DNA from 4 places in the Leisingera sp. ANG49 genome. Region 3 is predicted to be linked to each of the others. Evidence: riboswitches for the same ligand, from Rfam matches in the RefSeq annotation. Region 3 holds a riboswitch; each other region holds the start of a gene.
What was found. Region 3 has a riboswitch for cobalamin ahead of AC58NV_RS21095 (TonB-dependent receptor plug domain-containing protein). Riboswitches for the same ligand answer to the same signal wherever they lie in the genome.

Region 1 (5,034 bases), on a different contig from region 3:
TTCTCGCGCAGGGCGTTCTCGGCAGCGTCGCGGACCTCGGCTATGGTCGGCGCCTCGCCGTCCGGCGCGATGGAGACCACCCAGCGGGCGCCGGTCCAGTTCTGCAGCGCCGAGCCGAGCCGGGCGGCCAGATCGCGCGGCGCCTGGGCCGACGGGGTGAATTCGATCCGTCCCGGCTGGTAGGAGACCAGCCGCACGCCGGTTTCGACCTCGACCAGCAGTTTCACGTCGCGGTTGGTGCGGATCAGTTCGACCACATGTTCGAAGCTGGGGTAGCGGGCTAGCGCGGAGCTGACCTGCGGCGCCAGCGCTGCCACCGTGCCGCCGCCGCCGTGGGCCACCGGCGCGCCGCTAGCGGGGCTGCCCTGAGGGGCAGTGCCAGCTGGCCCGCCGCCAAGCGCCGGGGCGCCCATGCCCTGCATCGGCACGCCGCCGCCGGGGCCGGGGGGCGGCGGGGGCGGGGTATCCTGCAACTTGCGGATCAGCTCCTCAGGGCTGGGCAGGTCGGCCACATGGGTGAGGCGTATCACCGCCATCTCCGCAGCCATCATCGCGTTGGGGGCCGCGGCCACTTCCTCCAGCGCCTTCAAGAGCATCTGCCACATCCGGGTCAGCACCCGCATCGCCAGCGCATCCGCCATCGCCTTGCCACGGGCGCGTTCGTCCGGGCTGACGGTGGGGTCTTCTGCCGCGTCCGGAGTGATTTTCACGACTGAGACCCAATGGGTGATCTCTGCCAGATCGCGCAGCACTGCCAGCGGGTCGGCGCCTTCGGCATACTGGCCGCTGAGCTCGGTCAGCGCCGCCGCCGCATCGCCGCGCAGGATCATGTCCATCAGGTCGAGCACCCGGCCGCGGTCGGCAAGGCCCAGCATGGCGCGGACCTGATCGGCGGTGGTTTCGCCCGCCCCGTGGGAAATCGCCTGGTCCAGCAGCGAGGTGGCATCGCGGGCAGAGCCTTCGGCGGCGCGGGTAATAAGGGCCAGCGCATCCTCGGCAATCTCAGCCCCCTCGGCGGTGGCGATCTTGCGCAGCAGGGCAATCATCACCTCCGGCTCGATCCGGCGCAGGTCAAAACGCTGGCAGCGCGACAGCACCGTCACCGGCACCTTGCGGATCTCGGTGGTGGCAAAGATGAACTTCACATGCGCGGGCGGCTCCTCCAGCGTCTTCAGCAGCGCGTTGAACGCGCTGGTCGACAGCATGTGGACCTCGTCGATGATGTAGATCTTGTAGCGGGCCGAGGCGGCGCGGTACTGCACCGAGTCGATGATCTCGCGGATGTCGTTGACGCCGGTGCGCGAGGCCGCGTCCATCTCCATCACATCCACATGGCGGCCTTCCATGATTGCCGTGCAATGCTCGCATTTACCGCAGGGATCGGTGGTGGGGCCGCCCTGGCCGTCCTCGCCGACGCAGTTCATGCCCTTGGCGATGATCCGCGCGGTGGTGGTCTTACCGGTGCCGCGGATGCCGGTCATGATGAAGGCCTGGGCGATGCGGTCGGCGGCAAAGGCGTTTTTCAGCGTCCGCACCATGGCGTCCTGGCCCACCAGATCGGCAAAGGTCTCGGGCCGGTATTTGCGGGCCAGGACCTGGTATTGGGATTGGGTGGTGCCGCTAGGGGTATCGTTCATGGTGTCTCGTGCCGGATTCGGTTTGCGGGGCGCCCGCGTTCCGCGCAGGGTATTGAAGCGCAGCCCGTTCGTCCACCGCAGAAGGGCGCAAACCGCGGGATGCAAAAGCGCTTTGGGAATGCACGGTTAGCGGCTAGGCTGAGGGTAAGGGGGAATTGCGGGGGAAGTGCAGAAGCGCGGCGTCCAGGGAGGCGGTATGCGAACTGAAGACACCTCGAAGCCTACGATGCAGGAGACTGCGGCGCAGGCCGGCCTGACCATCCACGCGCTGTCAGCAGGCGGCGGCATTCTGGCGCTGTGCCGGCTGCCGGGCGGCGAGGGTGATTACCGCAGCGACCTGATCCAGATCTATCAATGGAAGCCGGGGCTGGTGATCTCAATGACCACGGAGGCCGAGCACGCCGCCGCAGGGGTGCCGCGGCTGGGCGTTGATATCCAGAGCATGGCCTGCCGCTGGCTGCATCTGCCGGTGCCGGATTTTCAGGTGCCGCCGCCCAGTGTGAACGCGAAGTGGGCTGCGGCCAGCAAGTCGGCGCGGCAGGCGCTGGCGGGCGGCGGCCGGGTGCTGGTGCATTGCCGGGGCGGCTGCGGCCGGTCCGGCATGGCGGTGCTGCGGCTGATGATCGAATGCGGCGAGGATCCGGCGCAGGCGCTGGCGCGGCTGCGCGCGGTACGGCCCTGCGCGGTGGAAACCGACGAGCAGCTGGACTGGGCCTGCGACGGCAGCAAGGCCTGCTAAGCCGCAAAACAATCAATCAGAGCTTTTGCCTGGCCGAAGGCCGGGGAGCGCCCGTTCTTTGCGGAACCGGTGCTGCGCTCACTGTGATGTCAAACCCTTAAGCGGCTTCCTCACAACGCCAGCATCTGTTCGGCCTGCCGCGCGTCTTCCGTCTTCGGCAGCGCTTCCATCAGCGCGCAGGGGCGGGCGTTCAGGCTGGAGGCTGCAAAGCCGGTGCCGTCGCGGCTGAGGATCGCGTCGGCAAAGCGGTCGAGCCCTTCGCGCGGGGCCTCTTCGCCGACACCGCAGAACAGCCGGATCCGGTCATGGCTGGCCACGAACTGCGCCGGGCAGTTGCGCGGGCAGCCGTCCAGCGCGGTGGTGCCGGTGATCTCGAAATCCTCCTGGGTCAGCGGCTTGGCCTTGGTCATCGCCTCGGCCAGCTTGGCGATCATCCGTTCTGCCGCGGGGCAGGGTTTCCCCAGGTATTTGCAATCCGTTGCCGCATAGAAATGCGTCTTGTCCGTCCACATCATGTTTGCGCCCTCCGCGCGTGGTGCGGGGGTTTGGGACAAGAGACCGGATGAGATAGCGGGAGCCCCGCGGTGCCATCAGACCCTGTCCGGACACCCCGCCCGGGTTCGAGTTTCACTTCCGATGGCAGGTCTCCTGACTTGCGGGTCGATGCTTTCCCGATCCTTCCCGGCCCATTGGCCAGTGGCTCTATCGGGGTCGCTCGCCGCTTACAGTTGCGGGGGCAGTCGCGGAATTGGCATCGCCTGAAGGCGGCACCGCACCGTGTTCCCTTTTCATCCCGGACACAAGATTCTGTGGCGCGGGAACCATCGCCACAAGCGGTAGCGGCTGGGGGCCCGAGTCGTCAATCGTTTTTCTGCGCTTGCATAGACGCGGGCACGGGCGTGTGCATCTGCAGGTGCAGCCTGCGGATCACATCCGAGTCGCGCCGCACCCGGGCCAGCTGCCAGCCGCCCTGCAGCAGGATATAGAAGTTTTCCGCCGCCGCGCGGGCCTCGCCTTCAGCCAGGCCGAGGCGCCGGGCATGGGCCGCGGTCCCGGTGATCCAGCCCTCGAACAGTTTGGCGGCGTGCTGGTGAAAACCCTCGTTCTCCGGTCCTTCGAACAGGGTGGCGGAGACCGGGCAGCCGCTCCATTTTCCCTGTTTGTCGAACAGTTTGGCCAGCTTGTAGCAGACCGTCTTGGCGCCTTCCTGAAATGTCGGAGCAGGAGTGAAGGAAGCGTCGATCAGTGCCAGCATCTGCTCCGACGCCCAGTCCGCCGCAGCCAGGGCCAGATCGGATTTGCCGTTCGGGAAGTGGTGGTAGAGCGAGCCCTTGGGCGCCTCCGCCGCGGCCAGCAATTCCGCCAGGCCGGTGCCGCTGTAGCCCTTGTTGCGGAACAGGCCGGCAGCCGCGCGCAGCAGCCGCTCGCGGGTGGGGGCGGGGCCGTCCGGGGCGGCAGAGGGTGTCGTCACGTCAGTCATGGCGGCAGGTTGACAGCATTAGACCGATTGGTCCAGAGGTGGAATAGACCAATCGGTCTAGGAGGGTGCCATGCTCGACAGCCATGCAGAACACGACGCGGATATCCGGGTGGAGGAACTGCGCTTTGCCGCAAGTGATGCGGTGCTGGCCGGGCGGCTGTACCACCCGGCGGGACCGGCCAGGGCAGCGGTGGTGCTGAATGGCGCAACCGGGGTGCCGCAGGGCTATTACCGGCATTTCGCGCGCTGGCTGGCGGCGGAGCGGCAGATGGCATGCCTGACCTACGACTACCGGGATTTCGGAGATTCGGCGCGTGCCCATCCGCGCCGCTCACAGGCCACCATGGCCGAGTGGGCGCTGGCGGATCAGCCGGCCGCCCGGACAGAAATGCAGCGGCACTATGCGGGCGTGCCATTGTATGTGATTGGCCATTCTCTGGGGGCGATGCTGATGCCCCTGCAGGATGGCCTGGAAGACGTCGCCCGCATGATCGTGGTCGCGGGCGGCTTGGTGCATCACCACGATCATCCCTGGCCCTACCGCGCGCTGGCGCTGGCCTTCTGGTTCGGCCACGTGCCGCCGCTGGTCCGTGCCTTGGGCTATCTGCCCGGGCGCGCGGTGGGGTTCGGGGCGGATTTGCCGGCAGGCGTCTACTGGCAGTGGCGGCGCTGGTGCACCACGCCGGGCAGCTACCTGCCGGAATCCGGCGCTGCGCTGCCGCAGCCGCGCTGGGCGGAAACCGGCATTCCGGTGGACATGTTCGCGATGGCGGATGACGATGTGGTGCCGCCGGCCGCGGTCTGGCGGCTGGGCGATGTCTACGGGGATGTGCCGCAGCAGCGAGTGGTGCTGGGCCCGCAGCAGGCCGGGGGGCGGAAGATCGGCCACCTCGGCGCCTTTGCCCGTGCCAATGCGGCACTGTGGCCGCGGCTGGTGCCGCAGGTCTGAGCCGGGCCGGTCAGGCGGTGCGGCTCAGGCGCTCTTCGGTGATGCGGGCATAATCCGCCAGCCGCAGCTTGAAGCGGCGGTTCAGGTTGCTGCGCGCCAGCTTCAGCGATTGCACCAGCAAGCGCCCGGTCAGGGTGGTCGGCGACAGCTTCAGCCGCACCGACATCCGGGTCCGCTGCGGCGACAGCGCCAGCAGCTCAACTTCCATCCGCCCGTCGATGCCGCTGCC
Region 2 (5,034 bases), on a different contig from region 3:
GTGGAGAGGATCAGGGCAAGGCGCTTGTCTGCATTCGGCAGTTTGGCGAGGCGCAGCCAGCCCTCCACGCGGTCCACAGCAGCCTTGATGCGGTCCGCATCGGCGCGGTGGGCAAAGCGGGAGTACTGCAGATCCGGGTCTTTCTTGCCTGGCGATTTGAAGCTGACGACACCGGCGAAGATGCGGCCGTCAACCTCCGGCAGGACGACGTGCATGGCGAGGTCGGCGGGCGACAGCCCGCGGTCGGCCTCACGCCAGTCTTTCTTGCGGGCTGTCGAGAGGGCGACCTGGAACACCGGGCAGCCGGTTGTGCTAAGCGGCGAGGCGCTGCCGTCGGTGCCTTGCGCGGAGAAGGCGGTGGCGTTGATGATCGCGGCAGGGTTCAGCCCGGGCAGCTTTTCGCGCAGCCAATCCGCGGCGGCAGGCGCCTTGAGGCTGGCGGCAAAGACGCCAAAGGCCGCGTAGCCGCGGGCGCGCAGCTCTTCGATCAGTGCATCCACCGGCGCGGTGTCGGCGGCGGTAAGGTAGGAGCGGTAGAAGCTCACCAGCACCAGCGGCAGGTCCTGCGGCGGCAGGTCCGCGAGCACGCCCTTGGCTGGGTCATAGAAGCCGTGCACGGGCATGGACTTGAGGCCGAGGACGGGGCCAGCATAGAGGCCTGCTGCCAGCGACAGCTGCGCAAGCGCAGCCTGGGCTGCGACAGCGCCGCCGGCGTCGCACAGGGATTGCAGGCGGCGCAGGGTGGAGACGGGCAGGGTGGAGAGCTCATCCAGCCGCGCATCCTCGCGCCCGTCGGCCGGCAGGATTGCCAGCGCGATGCCCTTGCGGCGGGCAAGGTCCTGCAGGGTGGCAAGGCCGTAAGACCAGTAGCTTTCGCCGCCGATCAGGCGGACCAGGACGCCCTTGGCGCCCTCGAGTGTTTGTTCCGCGTAGACGTCGACCGAGAGCGGGTGTTTCAGCGCCACCAGGTTGGCAACCCTTAGGCTGGGCAGCTTGCCGTCTGCCCGGTGCCAGCCCGCGGCGAAGGCGCCGAGGTCGCTGTCGGAAAACGACAGCACCACCAGGTCCGCGGGCGTCTGCCCGAGGTCCTGCGGGGTATCGGTCTCGTCAAGGCCGTGGCTTTCGCGGAAGACGACGTGCATGGGTCAGGCCCTTTCGGAAAGAAGAGCAGAGGGCAGTGTCCGGCCTCGGGAGGAAGCGAAGCGCCCTCCCGTCAAACCAAAGGTTTGCCTCCGGCAAAACGGGGAGGTCGGGCGCTGCCCGGCGTTGCCGCCGGGCGAAACGTTTGAAGTTTCGCCTTGGGGCATCAGCTTCAGGCCCCCAGCTCGGCGCGGATGGCCTGTTCGTCGATGTCGTCATGCTCGGCGATGACCACCAGGGCGGTCTTGCGCGGCTGCGCGCCCCAGGGCTGATCATACTGGGCGCGCAGGCGCTCGCCCACGGCCTGCACCAGCATCCGCATCGGTTTTCCCTCCACCGCGACATAGCCTTTGACGCGCAGGATGTTGCGCTCGCGGGCGAGTTTCACGATGGCATTCTGCAGCGCTTCGGGGTCGGAGACTTCGCCCATTTCGACAACGATGCTTTCAAAATCGTCATGCTCGTGGTCGTGGTGGCCGTCGTGGTGGCTGGGGCGGGCGTCCAGATCATCCTCGGCAGCCGCGCCCAGACCCAGGATGATGCGCGGGTCGATGACGCCTTCGCTCATCGGCAGGATCGGCAGCTTGCGGGGCGCCTCGGCCTCGATCACCGCGCGGGCCTTCTCGACACCTGCGTCGCCGGCCAGGTCGGCCTTGGACAGAAGCACGATGTCGGCACAGGAGATCTGGTCCTCGAACACTTCGCTGAGCGGGGTTTCGTGGTCGATGCTGTCGTCCGCCTCGCGCTGGGCCTGCACGGCGTCCAGGTCGGGGGCGAACTGGCCCTTGGCAACGGCCTCGGCATCGGCCAGCGCAATCACGCCGTCAACGGTGATGCGGGAGCGTATCGCGGGCCAGTCGAAGGCCTTGAGCAGCGGCTTGGGCAGCGCCAGGCCGGAGGTTTCGATCACGATGTGATCGGGTTTTTCCGGCAGGTTCATCAGCTGCTCGATAGTGGGGATGAAGTCATCGGCTACGGTGCAGCAGATGCAGCCGTTGGCCAGTTCCATGATGTTCTCCGCCGGGCAGTTTTCATCGGCGCAGGACTTCAGGATGTCGCCGTCCACACCGGCGGTGCCGAATTCGTTCACCACAACCGCCAGGCGCTTGCCCTGCGGGTTCTGCATCAGGTGGCGGATCAGGGTGGTCTTGCCCGCACCGAGGAAGCCGGTGATGACGGTGACGGGGATCTTGTTGAGGTCGCTCATGATTACTCCTCGGAGAAGAACTTGGCCGGCGGGATGCGGGCAATGGATTGCTTGCGGAAGGTCTGCGGGCGCTCGCGCCAGGGCACGACGCCGTCGGCGGTGGCGGCATAGGCGGCGGCGCCTTCCAGGATCTCGGGAACGTGCTGGTCCGGGTCAAGGTCGCCGTAGACATAGGTCCAGCGCTCCGCGCCGCCGACCAAGGCAACAGCGCAGCCGCGCTTGCAGGAGGACAGGCATTCGACACCGCGCAGGCGGACGCCTTCGGGCATCCCGGCTTCTTCCAGGGCTGCGTGAAGGATGGCGCCGGGGCGGGCGGCCTCGGGGTCGGCGCCCTCGCGACGGCAGGTGAGGCAAACGGTCAGCGTGACCGGTCCCTGGGTGCTGGCAGTTTTGCCTGCCATTTCGTCAGCCATCAGCGCGTCTCCTGTCGCGGCAGGGCGTGCGGGATGGCCAGAAAGGAACTGTGTCGTGCCAGTCCCTCGCCCGGTCGCAGAACACCCCGTCTGCCCGTTGATCTCTCTCTCGCTGGCAGGTCTCCCGGCTTGCGGATGCCAAGGCGCTTGCCTTGCCGGCCATCCTGCCTTCCCGGGAGTTTTCCCCAGTGGCATGGCGGCCTCATCCGGTCACGGTCGCGGGGGCGGCTGTGCTTCGGCCTCGAACGGCCTTCACATTCCCTCTTCGCCTGTTTTCACAGGAACCAGCGGAACCCCCTTGCGCTATGGCGGGCTTCTTTGTCAAGACATGGGGTCAAACAGCTGGAGAGCCCCCATGAGCGAAAAGTCTGAAACCGGCATCTCAGAAGAAGAAGCCGCCCGTCACGCCTCCAAGATGGCCAAGAAGAAGGCCGCGCGCGACCGGATGATGAAGACCAAGGAAGGCGAGAAGGGCCTAATCATCGTCCACACCGGGCCGGGCAAGGGCAAATCCTCCTCCGGCTTCGGCATGATCATGCGCTGCATTGCCCATGGGATGCCGTCCGCCGTGGTGCAGTTCATCAAGGGCGCCTGGCAGACCGGCGAGCGCACCCTGATCGAGGAGAACTTCAGCGATCTCTGCCAATTCTATGCGATGGGCGAGGGCTTTACCTGGGAAACCCAGGACAAGGCGCGCGACATTGCCGCCGCGCAAAAGGGCTGGGAAAAGGCCAAGGAGATGATCTTGGATGAGCGCAATACCATGGTGCTCTTGGATGAGATCAACATTGCGCTGCGCTATGAGTATCTGGATCTGGAGGAGGTGCTGGAATTCCTGGTCGAGCAGAAGCCGCCGATGACCCATGTGGTGCTGACGGGCCGCAACGCCAAGGAGGAGCTGATCGAGATCGCCGATCTGGTGAGCGAGATGGGCCAGATCAAACACCCGTTCCGCGCCGGCGTGAAGGCACAGAAGGGCGTGGAGTTTTAAGACCCTTTCAGAATGTCCCGCCCGGCCGCCAGGCCGGGCAGCGCCCGTCCCCCCCCACGGGGCGGGCGCTTCGCTTCCACCCTGCCGGGCCGAGCACCGCCCTTTGAGTTATGCCGCCAACTGCGCCGCTTTGCCTTGGATGTAGTCATTCACCGCGGCGCGCTGGGCTTCATCCAGCCGCAGCCCCAGCTTGGTGCGCCGCCACAGGTAGTCGTCTCCAGTTCGTACCCATTCGCGGGCAATTGCCCAGTCCAGTTCCTGCGCGGTGATCGTCGCCCCGAAGTCCTGCCCCATATCAGCCGCGGATTTGGCCTCGCCCAGAAGCTCCCAGGCCTCGGTGCCATAGGCGCGGATCAGGCGGCGGGTCCCGTAGGGCGAAAGGAACGGATAGTCCGCTGCGAGTTTACTTTGCAGCTTTTCCACATGCGCCACCGCGAAATCGCCTCCGGGCAGGGCCACGCCTGCGGTCCAGTCCGCGGGCAGCTGCGGGAAAACCTCGCCGATCTTTGCCAGCGCCGCCTCTGCCAGCTTGCGGTAGGTGGTGATCTTGCCGCCGAAGACATTCAAGAGCGGCGCCTGTGCCTGATCCAGTGTCAGCACATATTCGCGGGTCGCCGCGGTGGCAGAGCTGGCGCCGTCGTCAAAAAGCGGGCGCACGCCGGAATAGGTCCAGACGATATCCTCGCGCTTGAGCGGCTGATTGAAATATCCTGATGCAAAATCAATCAGATAGTCCTGCTCCTCTGCGGTGCATTCCGGCGCGGTGTCCGGATCGGAGTGGTCGCTGTCCGTTGTGCCGATCAGGGTGAAATCTTCCTCATAGGGAATGGCAAAGATGATCCGCCCGTCGGTTCCCTGGAAGAAGTAGCAGCGCCCGTGATCGAACAGCTTCGGCACCACGATATGGCTGCCGCGCACCAGGCGGATGTTTTCGCGGCTGTTCTGGCCCAGCTTTTGGTGCAGCACGTCTGCGACCCATGGCCCGCCCGCGTTGACGAGCATTTTCGCGCGGCGCTGATGGGTGTCGCCGGTGGCCTGGTCCTGCAGGGTGATCACCCAGTGGTCCGCATGGCGCTCGGCTGACAGCACCTTGGTCCGGGTCAGGATCTCGGCGCCGCGGGCCTGTGCGTCGCGGGCGTTCAGGACGACCAGGCGGGCGTCCTCGATCCAGCAGTCGGAATATTCAAAGGCGGTCTTGAACTTGTCCTTCAGGGGCCTGCCCGCCGGGTCGGCCTCCAGATCCAGTTTCGCCGTGCCGGGCAGAATGCCGCGCTTTCCAAGCG
Region 3 (5,034 bases):
ATGCGATATTGACGGCGTTAACACCCAGGACAGTCAGTCCGCCAAAGCCAAAGAACACCGCTTGCAGCAGCAGGCCGACAAACAGGGCCGGAAACGCGGCCCAGCCCAAGACAAGCCCCGCCAGCCCGTTCAGGATCAGGTGAACCGAACTGGGGCCGATCGGGACATGGATCAGCGAGGCCACAAAAAAACTGGCCGACAGAACCCCCGCCGCCGGAATTCGCTCCAGCGGCAGGCTGCGCAGACCCATGGCAATACCGCCGACGGCGGCAACCGCGCCGCCGATCACAACCGGGTTCGACAGTGCGCCGTCTACGATATGCATCGGTCTACTTTCACTTCAGCTCTTCAGCGCGGATCCACAGCACAGCATCCTGGCTGAGTTCCTTGCCTTCGTGCTCGGTCGCCGGACCGGAACCCAAGGCCGCAAAGCCCCAGTAGCCTGCCTTCGGAATGCCGAAGGAGAACACGCCGTTCTGGTCGGCGATGGCAACAATCGCGCCGCCCGGCATTTCACCCACGGAGGGGCTGGTGGTGGAGAATTTCTCCAGGTCCGGTTCAGCCGCCATGAATTCGACTTCGATTTCAGCACCGGGAACCGGCTTGCCGTCTGCCAGAACCTGGCCGGAGAAGGTGGAGCCGACGATCACGTTGTAGGGCTTGTTCAGCGGCAGGATCTCGGTGGCCAGGCCAACCGGCTGGTCCCAGTCGGTGGGCAGCGTGTTGCGGTTCAGCACGACCTTGGAAATCTGCTGGATGTAAATGTCTTCGCTTTCCTCGTAATAGGGCGAGGGCACGGTCACCACGACATAGTCGCCGGAGCGTTTCACCGGTACGGACGCCTTGTAGGCCGAAGCTTCGTTCTCAGCGCCCTTGAAGGTGGCGGGCTCCAGGCGGTCCGACAGGTCGGTTTTTTCGCCCTTGTGGATCATGAAGAATTCTTCCGGCGTGCCCATGTCCATGGCGTGGCCATTGGCCATCGGATGCCAGAAGACCAGGCCCATCGGCACGTCACCGGGCTTCTCGATCAGCGCGCTTTCGGTGTAGTTCAGCTGGAAATGCGCCGACGCGGCGGCCGGCAGGGAAACGGCCAGGGCTGCGGCCAGATAGTTCAGTTTCATTTCGTCCTCATTCGACGACGCAGGCACACCTGCAATCAGGAATGAACAACGGGGAGTAGCGGCACGGAAACGCCTGAACGGCACACGCGCCAGACGCGCACCCCGGCGTCCGGTGGAAAAGGGCAGAACCCCCGCAAGCGGAGCTTCAGTCCTCGCGTCCGGCAGGTCTCCTGACTCGCGGGTCCTGGTTCGGCTGGCCTTCCCGGGGATGTTCCCAGTGGCGTTCTCAGCGTCACTCACCGCTCACAGTTGCGGGGGCAGTCACGGATTTGGTCCCTTTTGGGTACGCCGCACCGTGTTCCCTATTTCTTCCGCTGCGCATTGAAACACTCGCGGAACCGGTCACCTTGGCTGAATGGCAAAACGGAATTTCCGAGTCAAGAGAATCGTATTCAGGACATCAGCGGGTTTGGCGTGGAAGATTTTGGCTGCGGCTGCGCTGCGCTGATCAACAGACGGGCATGTTTCGATCAAAGGACCAAGCAATGGCCGCTGCCTTTCGCAACTTGTTGAGTGCTTTATCAATCGTCATCACACAAAACATGGCAAAGCGGCTTTGGCGGTATGGATGCCAGCCCTGGACCATTTCTACACAGGTGGCGAATTCTCCCGCTTGACAGAATAAGTTCAGTTTGCCTAAGTCGCGGCCATTCTGGTCCGGCTGGGAGACCACCCGGTTAAAAGGGAACACGGTGAGGTGTAGCCAACAGGCGCCGAATCCGTGACTGCCCCCGCAACTGTGAGCGGAGAGCAATGCTGCGATATGCCACTGCCCTAAGGGGCGGGAAGGCGCAGCAAAGCCTCGACCCGCGAGTCAGGAGACCTGCCAGGATGATCACCCTGTCCGGGTGCGGGGCGCGCCAAGGACAACGGACTTCCGTAGTGGTGGCAGTTTTCACCGTCTGCGGGGGCAATGCCTTCCAAAGACCAAAATTTTGAACATGCTGCCCGGCATGGGCAGCCGCTTGGCCTGTGCTTGCTGCGCGGGCCGGGAGGAATGGAATATGCGCAAGGCAAGCCTGTCCCTGGCCGCGGCCCTGGCCGCCGCCCCTGTAATCGCAACCGCCCAGGATGACGAGGTCACCGATCTGGGGGAGATCATCGTCTCCGGCGGCTTTACGCCGGTCGAGGCCCAGAAGTACGGCCGCTCCGTCTCGGTCCTGACCAGCGAGGAGATCGAAGATCGCGGCATCACCACCGTCCAGGACGCGCTGCGTTCGGTGCCCGGCCTGATGGTGAGCGGCTCCGGCGACAGCTTCACCCAAGTCCGCATTCGCGGCGGCGAAGCCAATCACACGCTGATCCTGATTGATGGCGTTGAGGCCGCCGCCGGAGATAGCGAGTACATTCTGTCCGGCCTGGACACGGCCAATATCGAGCGAATCGAAGTCCTGCGCGGCCCGCAATCGGTGTTCTACGGCTCCAACGCTTCGGCCGGTGTGATCAACATCATCACCAAGTCCGGCGGCATCGGCACGGATTACGGCGGCAGCGCGGAAGCGGGGTCCGACGGCTACCGGGCCTCGGCACGGGTTTCGTCGCGGACCGAGCGCGGCGGCATCGCCTTCAGCTTCGCCCATGACAATGACGACGGCTATGACACCTCGGGCGATGGCGGCGAAGAGGACGGCATCCGCCGCAATACACTGCAATTGAAAGGCGACTACCTGGTCACCGACCGGCTGAAACTTGGCTTCAACTTCCGCACGTCGGATGAACGCTATGACAGCGACCGCACCTCCTTCACCGCAACGGATGCGGCCAGCTATGTCGTTGATGATCCGACGCAATTCAGTGACCGGGATGAGCAACTGGCTCAGGTCTTTGCTGAACTGGACACATTGGGCGGCCGCCTGAAACACCGCCTGTCAATCGAACGCACTGACTTTGACCGGTCCTTCAATGGCGGCACCCCGACCGAGACCAAGACAGAAGCAGCAAAGTACCTGCTGAGCTTCGGCCTGGACGGGCAATTGGCGGATCAAGCAGGCCACCTTCTGAACGCGATGCTGGAATGGGAAGAGGACTCCAGCAGCTCCAACCCGGCCTTTGCGCGCGAAACCAATTCGATTGCCCTGGAATACCGTGGCAGCTTTGCCAACGGCCTGGACCTGCAGCTCGGGGTGCGCCACGACAACAACAGCGTTTTCGAAGACGTCACCAGCTGGACCGCCAGTGTCTCCTATACTTTTTCTGGCAGCGGGGTGCGCCTGCACAGCTCGGCTGGAACCGGTATCGTGAATCCCTCTTACTTTGAGCTGTTTGCCAACAGCACATTCGGCTCCACCACCTACCTCGGCAATCCGAACTTGCAGCCGGAGGAAAACCGCAGCTTCGATTTCGGGGTTGAGGTGCCGTTCCTGCAAGGGCGCGGCCTGGTTGATGTGACCTATTTCGACGAGACGCTGACAGGCGAGATCGAGAGCTACATGGTGAACGCAACCACGTTCTCCTACCGCAACCAAGCCGGTGACAGTGATCGCAAAGGCGTTGAGCTGGCAGCGAGCCTCGAAGCCACCGAATACCTAGATCTGCGTCTATCCTACACCTATCTGGACGCCACGAACCCCAATGGTTCGGTTGAGATCCGCCGCCCGGAGCACGAGCTTCTGTTGAGCGCCACACTGGATACTTTCAATGGCCGCGGCTCCGTTACCGCGGACATCCGGCATGTGGCAGGCAATTGGGACAGCCAGTTCTTTGGCTCCTTTGCCACAGCTGAGCTGCCGGATTACACCACCGTTGATGCGGCTGCTCAGTATGAGCTGACGGACAACGTCGTGCTGACCGGGCGTGTCACCAACCTGTTCGACGAGGACTACGCCGACGTCTGGGGCTACGCCAAGCGCGGCCGCGCCGCTTATATCGGCGTACGGGCCTCGTTCTGACCCATGCGCAAGCTGCCCGGTATAGCCCTGGCCCTTTTGTGGGCCGCCACCGGCGCCTTTGCCGGGCCGTCACGCGTGGTGTCGATGAACCTGTGCACCGACCAGCTGGCGATGCTGCTTGCGGCGCCCGGGCAGCTGGCCTCGGTTTCTTACATCGCGCGGGATACACGCGCCTCGGCCATGGCGGAAAACGCCCTGGCCTATCCCGTCAACCACGGGCTGGCCGAAGAGATCTATTTGCTGCAGCCCGACCTAGTGATTGCCGGCGCCTATTCGACACCGGCCACCACGGATATGCTGCGCCGTCTTGGCGTGCCGGTGGTGGTGTTCCAGCCCGCCAGCTCGCTGCTGGACGTGCGCGCGCGTATCCTGCAGATGGGTCAGGTTCTGGATCGCGAAGAGGCGGCCCGCGCACTGCTGGCAGACTACGACCAGCGGCTGGCAACGCTTGAGCAAGCCGGGCCGGAGGCACCGCGCGCCGCGCTCTATGCTGCCAACGGCTTCACCTCCGGCGACATGACACTGGCGGGCCAGATCCTGCGCGCGGCAGGGCTGCGCAATATCGCGGATGAGCTGGGCTATGCGCACTCCGGTCATATGCCGCTGGAACTGCTGGCGATGACGGCGCCCGAACTGCTGATCGGCACCTCACCCTATCCGCGCGCCTCGCGCAGCGAGGACAATCTGGCGCACCCGGTGGTGCGGCAGCTGGCCGCCCGCAGCGGCGCCGGGCAGATGCGCGATGCGGATTGGGTCTGCGGCACCCCGCATGTGCTGCGCGCGGTGGAAACCCTGGCCGCAGAGCGCCGCCGGTTCATGGAGAAGGAGAGCAGCGAATGACCCGCCTGATGCTGTCGCTGGCCGCAGCGGTGCTGGCGCTGTTCCTGCTGTCGCTCACCGTGGGGCCGGCTGATGTGGGCGCGGGCGAAAACCTGGCTGCCCTGTTTGACGAGGGATACGGGCCGCTCACCCTAGTGATGCGGGAAATCCGGCTGCCGCGGGCGCTGCTTGCGGTGATCATCGGC
Region 4 (5,034 bases), on a different contig from region 3:
GCCCGCCAGCCATTCGCCGGCAATCAGGTTCAGTTTGGTCACGGAAAAGCCCCAGATGCTGAATTTCAGGTTTGCAGCAGGATGGACTCTGCAGCCCGCATCAGTCAAACTCAATAAACTGTAGACAACTTCAGGAAAATTGAAGCGTGGCACTGAAAATCGAAATGCTGCGCGCCTTCTGCACCGTGGCGCAAACCGGCAACCTTTCCGAGGCCGCCAACCGGCTGGGCCGGACCCAATCCGCCGTTTCCATGACGCTGAAGCAAATGGAGGATCATCTGGGCAAGAGACTGTTCGAGGGCGAGCGCAAGAACCAGCTGTCACCCTTGGGTGAGCAAGTCTTTGAACTGGCCCAGAAACAGGTGCGGCAGTTCGATCAGACCGTGCAGAGCATCGAGATGGCGGCTGAGGCGGCGCACGGGCTCTTGCGGATTGTCTCGGTCCCATCGGTTGCGGCGCTGGTGTTTCCTGCGGTGCTGGAACACATGACGGCGCGGCATCCGGGCCTGAAGGTGGAGCTGCGCGACACCGACACTCAGGAGGTTCTGGACGCGTTGGCGGAGGGAAAGGCGGATATCGGCATTGCCTCCGGCTGCCACCCGCTGAACGGTGTCAGGGCTGTGCCTTTGTTCGAGGACCGCTTCGGGCTGGTCTGTTCCACCGACCATCCGCTGTACCGGCAGGACGCGCGCCCCTCAATTGCCGAAGTGACCGGCGCCTCCTTTGTCCGCAACGCCCTGTGCGATCTGATCCGCAATGAACGCTTTGTTGAAGCGAGCAGCAATGCGGATGTGACGATCCACAACACCCATTCGCTGATCACCATGGTCCGGACCGGTAAATGGGTCACCGTGCTGCCGCAGACGGTTGCCCGGTTCATGCCGGAGGCAACCGCCTTCCGCCCGATTGCCGACCTGCCCGACAAGCGGGCGGTCTACCTGTATCAGCGCGAACGCTCCCGCTTTGCCGCGCTGACCGAGGAGTGCTGCGCCTTCATACAGTCCTGCAATCTGTCAGGCGTGCCAGGCTGAAAACCTCCGGCACGGCGCAGCATGGCCGGGGCACCCGTGCAGATGGCCTCTCAGGTCAATTGAAAGGACAGGAAGGGATCCGCGCCCTCGCCGTCCCGGACCCAGCGGGCCTTGATCCCGAAGATCCCGGACACCGTTTCCGGATCCAGCGCCTCCCCGGGCGCGCCAATGGCCACCAGGCGCCCGTGCGACAGCACCGCCACACGGTCGCAGGTCAGGGCCTGGTTCAGGTCATGCAGGGCCACCACGGTTGTCACCTGCAGGTTCCGGATGCAGTTCAGGATCGACAGCTGGTGGTGGATGTCCAGATGGTTTGTCGGCTCATCCAGCAGCAGAAGCCCCGGCCGTTGCGCGAGGGCACGGGCAATGTGCAGCCGCTGCCGTTCGCCGCCGGACAGAGTGGCCCATTCGCGGCGCGCGAAGCCCCCCATTTCCACCGTATGCAGCGCCTTGTCCACCAGCTGGGTGTCTTCGCTGCTCCAGGGTTTCAGCGCCGACAGCCAGGGGGTGCGGCCCAGCTCGACGACGGACCGTGCGGTGATGCGCTCAGCCGTGTCGGCCTGCTGTTCGACAATGGCGATCCGCTGGGCGATCTCCCGGCGGGTCAGCCGGGCCAGCGGTTGGTCCGCCAGCAGCACTTCGCCATGCGAGGGTTTGGCCAGGCCCGACAGCAGCCGCATCAGGGTTGATTTGCCAGAGCCGTTCGGGCCGACCAGCGCCAGCGTCTCACCCGGCTGCACCGCCAGCGACACGTCCTGCAGCAGGGTTTTGCCGCGCACGGAGAAAGACAGGTTGCGGGCTTCGATCCTCATCTCGCAGTCCTTTGCCCGCGCACCAGGATCACCGCAAAGGACGGCGCCCCGATCAGGGCGGTGACCACCCCGATGGGCAGCACCTGGCCTGGGATGATGATGCGGGAGACGATGTCGGCAGCGATCAGGAACACGGCACCGGTGAGCGCAGCGGCCGGCATCAGCCTGCGGTGTCCCGGGCCGACCAGGAACCGCGCCGCATGGGGGATCACTAGGCCGACAAAGCCGATCGAGCCGACGATCGACACCATCACCGCGGTGGTGAGGGCAGTGGCAAAGATCAGCACCACCTGAACCCGGCGGACCGGGATGCCGAGCGAGGCCGCGGAGTCGCTGCCAAAGGTGAAGGCGTCCAGGGCGCGCGCGTGAAACCGGCAGATCATCCAGCCCGCCAAGGCCAGCGGCACCGCCAGCCACACGTCCGGCCAGCGCACGCCGCTGAGGTTGCCCATCAGCCAGAACATAATGCCGCGGGCCTGATCCGCGTTGGCGGATTTGGCGATAATGAAAGCGGTCAGCGCATTGAACAGCTGCGAGCCGGCAATGCCCGCCAGCACGATCTGCGCCGCTGCGGCGCGGCTGCCCCCTGCCCCGGCCGCGCGGGCCAGAATGGCGACAAAGCCAAACGCCAGAAGCGCCCCGTTGAAGGCGCCGAAGGACAGCGACAGGGCGCCGCCGCCGAGGCCGGCAATGGTGACAGCCACCGCCCCGGTCGAGGCGCCGGCGGAAATGCCAAGGATATAGGGGTCTGCCAGCGCATTGCGCAGCAAGGCCTGCAGCACCACCCCGGCCACCGCCAGCGCCGCCCCGCAGGCCGCAGCCACCAGCGCCCGCGGCAGCCGGTAGCTCCAGATGATGCCCTGGTCCACCGGATCCACCGGCAGGCCTGCCCCGGCCAGCTTGTTGGCCAGAACCGACAGGACAAGGTCGGGCGCAAGCGCGGTCTCCCCGATCATTGCGCCTGCCAGAACCGCCGCGGCCAGCACCGGCAGGGCCAGGCAAGCGCCCCGGAAGCCCTGCCATGCGACTGCGGCGGCTGCGCTCATTCGCCGTTGCCGATCGCGCTGAGCTCAGCGGCCAGATCCTCCAGCGCCGGGATGGCGCGGATGGTGGCGTCCATCGCCTGGGCGTCCATCACCACGATACGGTCGTTCTTCACCGCGTCCATCTGGCTGGCGACCGGATCGGTGCGCAGGAACTCCAGTTTCTTCTCGTAGTCGTCAGCGGCAAAGCGGCGGCGGTCCATGCGGGCAATCACGATCACCGTCGGGTTGGCCTTGGCGATGGTTTCCCAGCCAACGGTCGGCCATTCCTCGTCGGTTTCGATGACGTTCTTCAGGCCCAGCTGCTGCATCATGTAGCCCGGGGCGCCCTTCTGGCCGGCCACGAACGGATCGCTTTCCATTTCAGGCGAAGAGAACCAGAACACCGCGGAGGCATCCTCCAGCGCAACTTCCTGTGCCTTGGCAACAGCTGCGGCCTCGCGCGCCTTGTAGTCGGCAACCAGCTCAGCGCCCTTCTCAGCCTCGCCGAAGATCGCGGCCAGTTCCTCGATGCCTTGATAGAGGCTGTCGGTGGTGAACATCCGGGTGCGGGTGCCGTCGCCGCCGGTGGTGTTGTCCTTGCCGACGCAGTCAGCGGGCATCACATAGGTCGGGATGCCGAGGTCGTGGAACTGCTCCCGCTTGGCGACCACGCCTTCGGGGCCGACATGCCATTCGTACTGAGCTGTCACCAGGCCGGGGCGCTTGGCCACCACGCTTTCAAAGCTGGGGTCGTTGTCGGCCAGGCGTTCGACCTTGTCGTTCAGCTCGGCATATTCGGGCAGCACGTCGTTGAACCAGACCGAGGTGCCCAGCACCTTGTCACCCAGGCCCAGCGCATAGAGCACCTCAGTGGCGGCCTGGCCAACGGTCACGGAAGACGCAACCGGTGCCTCGAAGGTGACGGTCTCGCCGCAGTTTTGAATGGTCAGCGGAAAACTCTCGCTGGCGGCAGCAGCCTGAGCGGCCGCAACGAAGGAAAGGCCCATCAGGCCGGAACGCAGGAACATGGTCTTCGATCTCCATATGTCAATGACCGGAGAACGGGTGAAAGGGCATTGACCGGCAAGGCTGGGTATCTGGCCCCATTTTGCGGCACCGGACAGCGGCGGCGCATCTTGCCGGCAACCTCCCCGGACAACCCCGTCCGGTGTGCTTCAGTTTTTCACCGGCAGGTCTCCTGACTGGCGGGTCATTGCCTGCGCCGTCTTCCCGGACCGCGTGGATCCAGTGACATCATGGCACAGCACTCGCCGCCTACAGTTGCGGGGGCAGTTCCGTTTGGCGCCGGCTGGCACCGCGGATTCCCTCTTAGCCCTTGCGGGACCGGTAAAGCGCGCGTAGCGCATCACTTCCGTTGCGGCAAGAAAAACTTCAGCGGTTTCCGGAAAACTTCAATCCTGGCTGTGCGGCCCCCGCCCGCTGCGGGGGCCTTCAGAACCCAGGAGAGAACTGCGCCTGTTTGCTGCGGCGGAAGGCACCGCCGCCTCCCGCGCCCCCGCTGCGGAACCGGTCAGCCGCCCGGCTCCGCAGCGCCGCCGCTCAGCTCCTGCGTTGCGGCCGCGATGGAGCCGGAGGCAACGACTGCGCCTTAAGACTGCCCGGCGGAAACCGCGGTCAGCGGCTGCGCCAGGCCTGGGTGCGGCGCAGGATGCCGCGGGTGGCCAGCAAGTGGATGATCCGCGCCAGCGCGTTGGTGTAGAAGATCATCATCCCCATCGCCGCCGCCGGGGCGATGTCGCCTGCATCATCCATGTTCAGCACCGCAATCGACGCCAGCGTGGTCTTGGGCGAATAGAGGAACACCACCGCCGACACCGTCGTCATCGCGTTGACGAAAAGGTAGATCGAGATGTCCAGCACCGCAGGCAGGCAGACCGGCACCGTGACGCGGGCAAACAGCTTCATCGTGGGCTGCTTGAGCGAAGCGGCAACCGATTCAAACTCCCGGTCCATCTGCTTGAGGGCGGTGACCGCTGTCAGATGCGACACCGTGTAGAAGTGGGTGACGGTGCAGACCACCAGGATCGCCATGGTGCCGTAGATCGCATTGAGCGGATTGGCGGGGTTGTTGAAGAAAAAGATGTATGCCAGCCCCAGCACCATGCCCGGGATTGCCATCGGCAGCATCGCAAACATCTGGAAGAT

Region 1: another riboswitch for cobalamin. It lies ahead of AC58NV_RS07505 (hypothetical protein); the one in region 3 lies ahead of AC58NV_RS21095 (TonB-dependent receptor plug domain-containing protein).
Region 2: another riboswitch for cobalamin. It lies ahead of AC58NV_RS08930 (DUF1636 family protein); the one in region 3 lies ahead of AC58NV_RS21095 (TonB-dependent receptor plug domain-containing protein).
Region 4: another riboswitch for cobalamin. It lies ahead of AC58NV_RS09655 (ABC transporter substrate-binding protein); the one in region 3 lies ahead of AC58NV_RS21095 (TonB-dependent receptor plug domain-containing protein).

Annotation. Positions count from the first base shown of each region.
Region 1 is NZ_JCATZN010000002.1:221,794-226,827, forward strand. It holds gene AC58NV_RS07495 (DNA polymerase III subunit gamma/tau) at 1-1,685, opposite strand, end outside; gene AC58NV_RS07500 (protein-tyrosine phosphatase family protein) at 1,834-2,376, shown strand; gene AC58NV_RS07505 (hypothetical protein) at 2,487-2,891, opposite strand; cobalamin riboswitch at 2,998-3,217, opposite strand; gene AC58NV_RS07510 (TetR/AcrR family transcriptional regulator) at 3,236-3,856, opposite strand; gene AC58NV_RS07515 (alpha/beta hydrolase family protein) at 3,927-4,805, shown strand; gene AC58NV_RS07520 (SRPBCC family protein) at 4,816-5,034, opposite strand, start outside.
Region 2 is NZ_JCATZN010000002.1:530,242-535,275, forward strand. It holds gene cobN (cobaltochelatase subunit CobN) at 1-1,142, opposite strand, end outside; gene cobW (cobalamin biosynthesis protein CobW) at 1,313-2,347, opposite strand; gene AC58NV_RS08930 (DUF1636 family protein) at 2,350-2,760, opposite strand; cobalamin riboswitch at 2,858-3,064, opposite strand; gene cobO (cob(I)yrinic acid a,c-diamide adenosyltransferase) at 3,116-3,751, shown strand; gene glpD (glycerol-3-phosphate dehydrogenase) at 3,860-5,034, opposite strand, start outside.
Region 3 is NZ_JCATZN010000009.1:90,911-95,944, reverse strand. It holds gene cbiM (cobalt transporter CbiM) at 1-325, opposite strand, end outside; gene AC58NV_RS21100 (DUF4198 domain-containing protein) at 336-1,121, opposite strand; cobalamin riboswitch at 1,265-1,479, opposite strand; cobalamin riboswitch at 1,758-1,966, shown strand; gene AC58NV_RS21095 (TonB-dependent receptor plug domain-containing protein) at 2,126-4,009, shown strand; gene AC58NV_RS21090 (ABC transporter substrate-binding protein) at 4,013-4,849, shown strand; gene AC58NV_RS21085 (FecCD family ABC transporter permease) at 4,846-5,034, shown strand, end outside.
Region 4 is NZ_JCATZN010000002.1:676,465-681,498, reverse strand. It holds gene AC58NV_RS09675 (aldehyde dehydrogenase family protein) at 1-42, opposite strand, end outside; gene AC58NV_RS09670 (LysR family transcriptional regulator) at 147-1,031, shown strand; gene AC58NV_RS09665 (ABC transporter ATP-binding protein) at 1,082-1,843, opposite strand; gene AC58NV_RS09660 (FecCD family ABC transporter permease) at 1,840-2,889, opposite strand; gene AC58NV_RS09655 (ABC transporter substrate-binding protein) at 2,886-3,896, opposite strand; cobalamin riboswitch at 4,040-4,232, opposite strand; gene AC58NV_RS09650 (putative 2-aminoethylphosphonate ABC transporter permease subunit) at 4,504-5,034, opposite strand, start outside.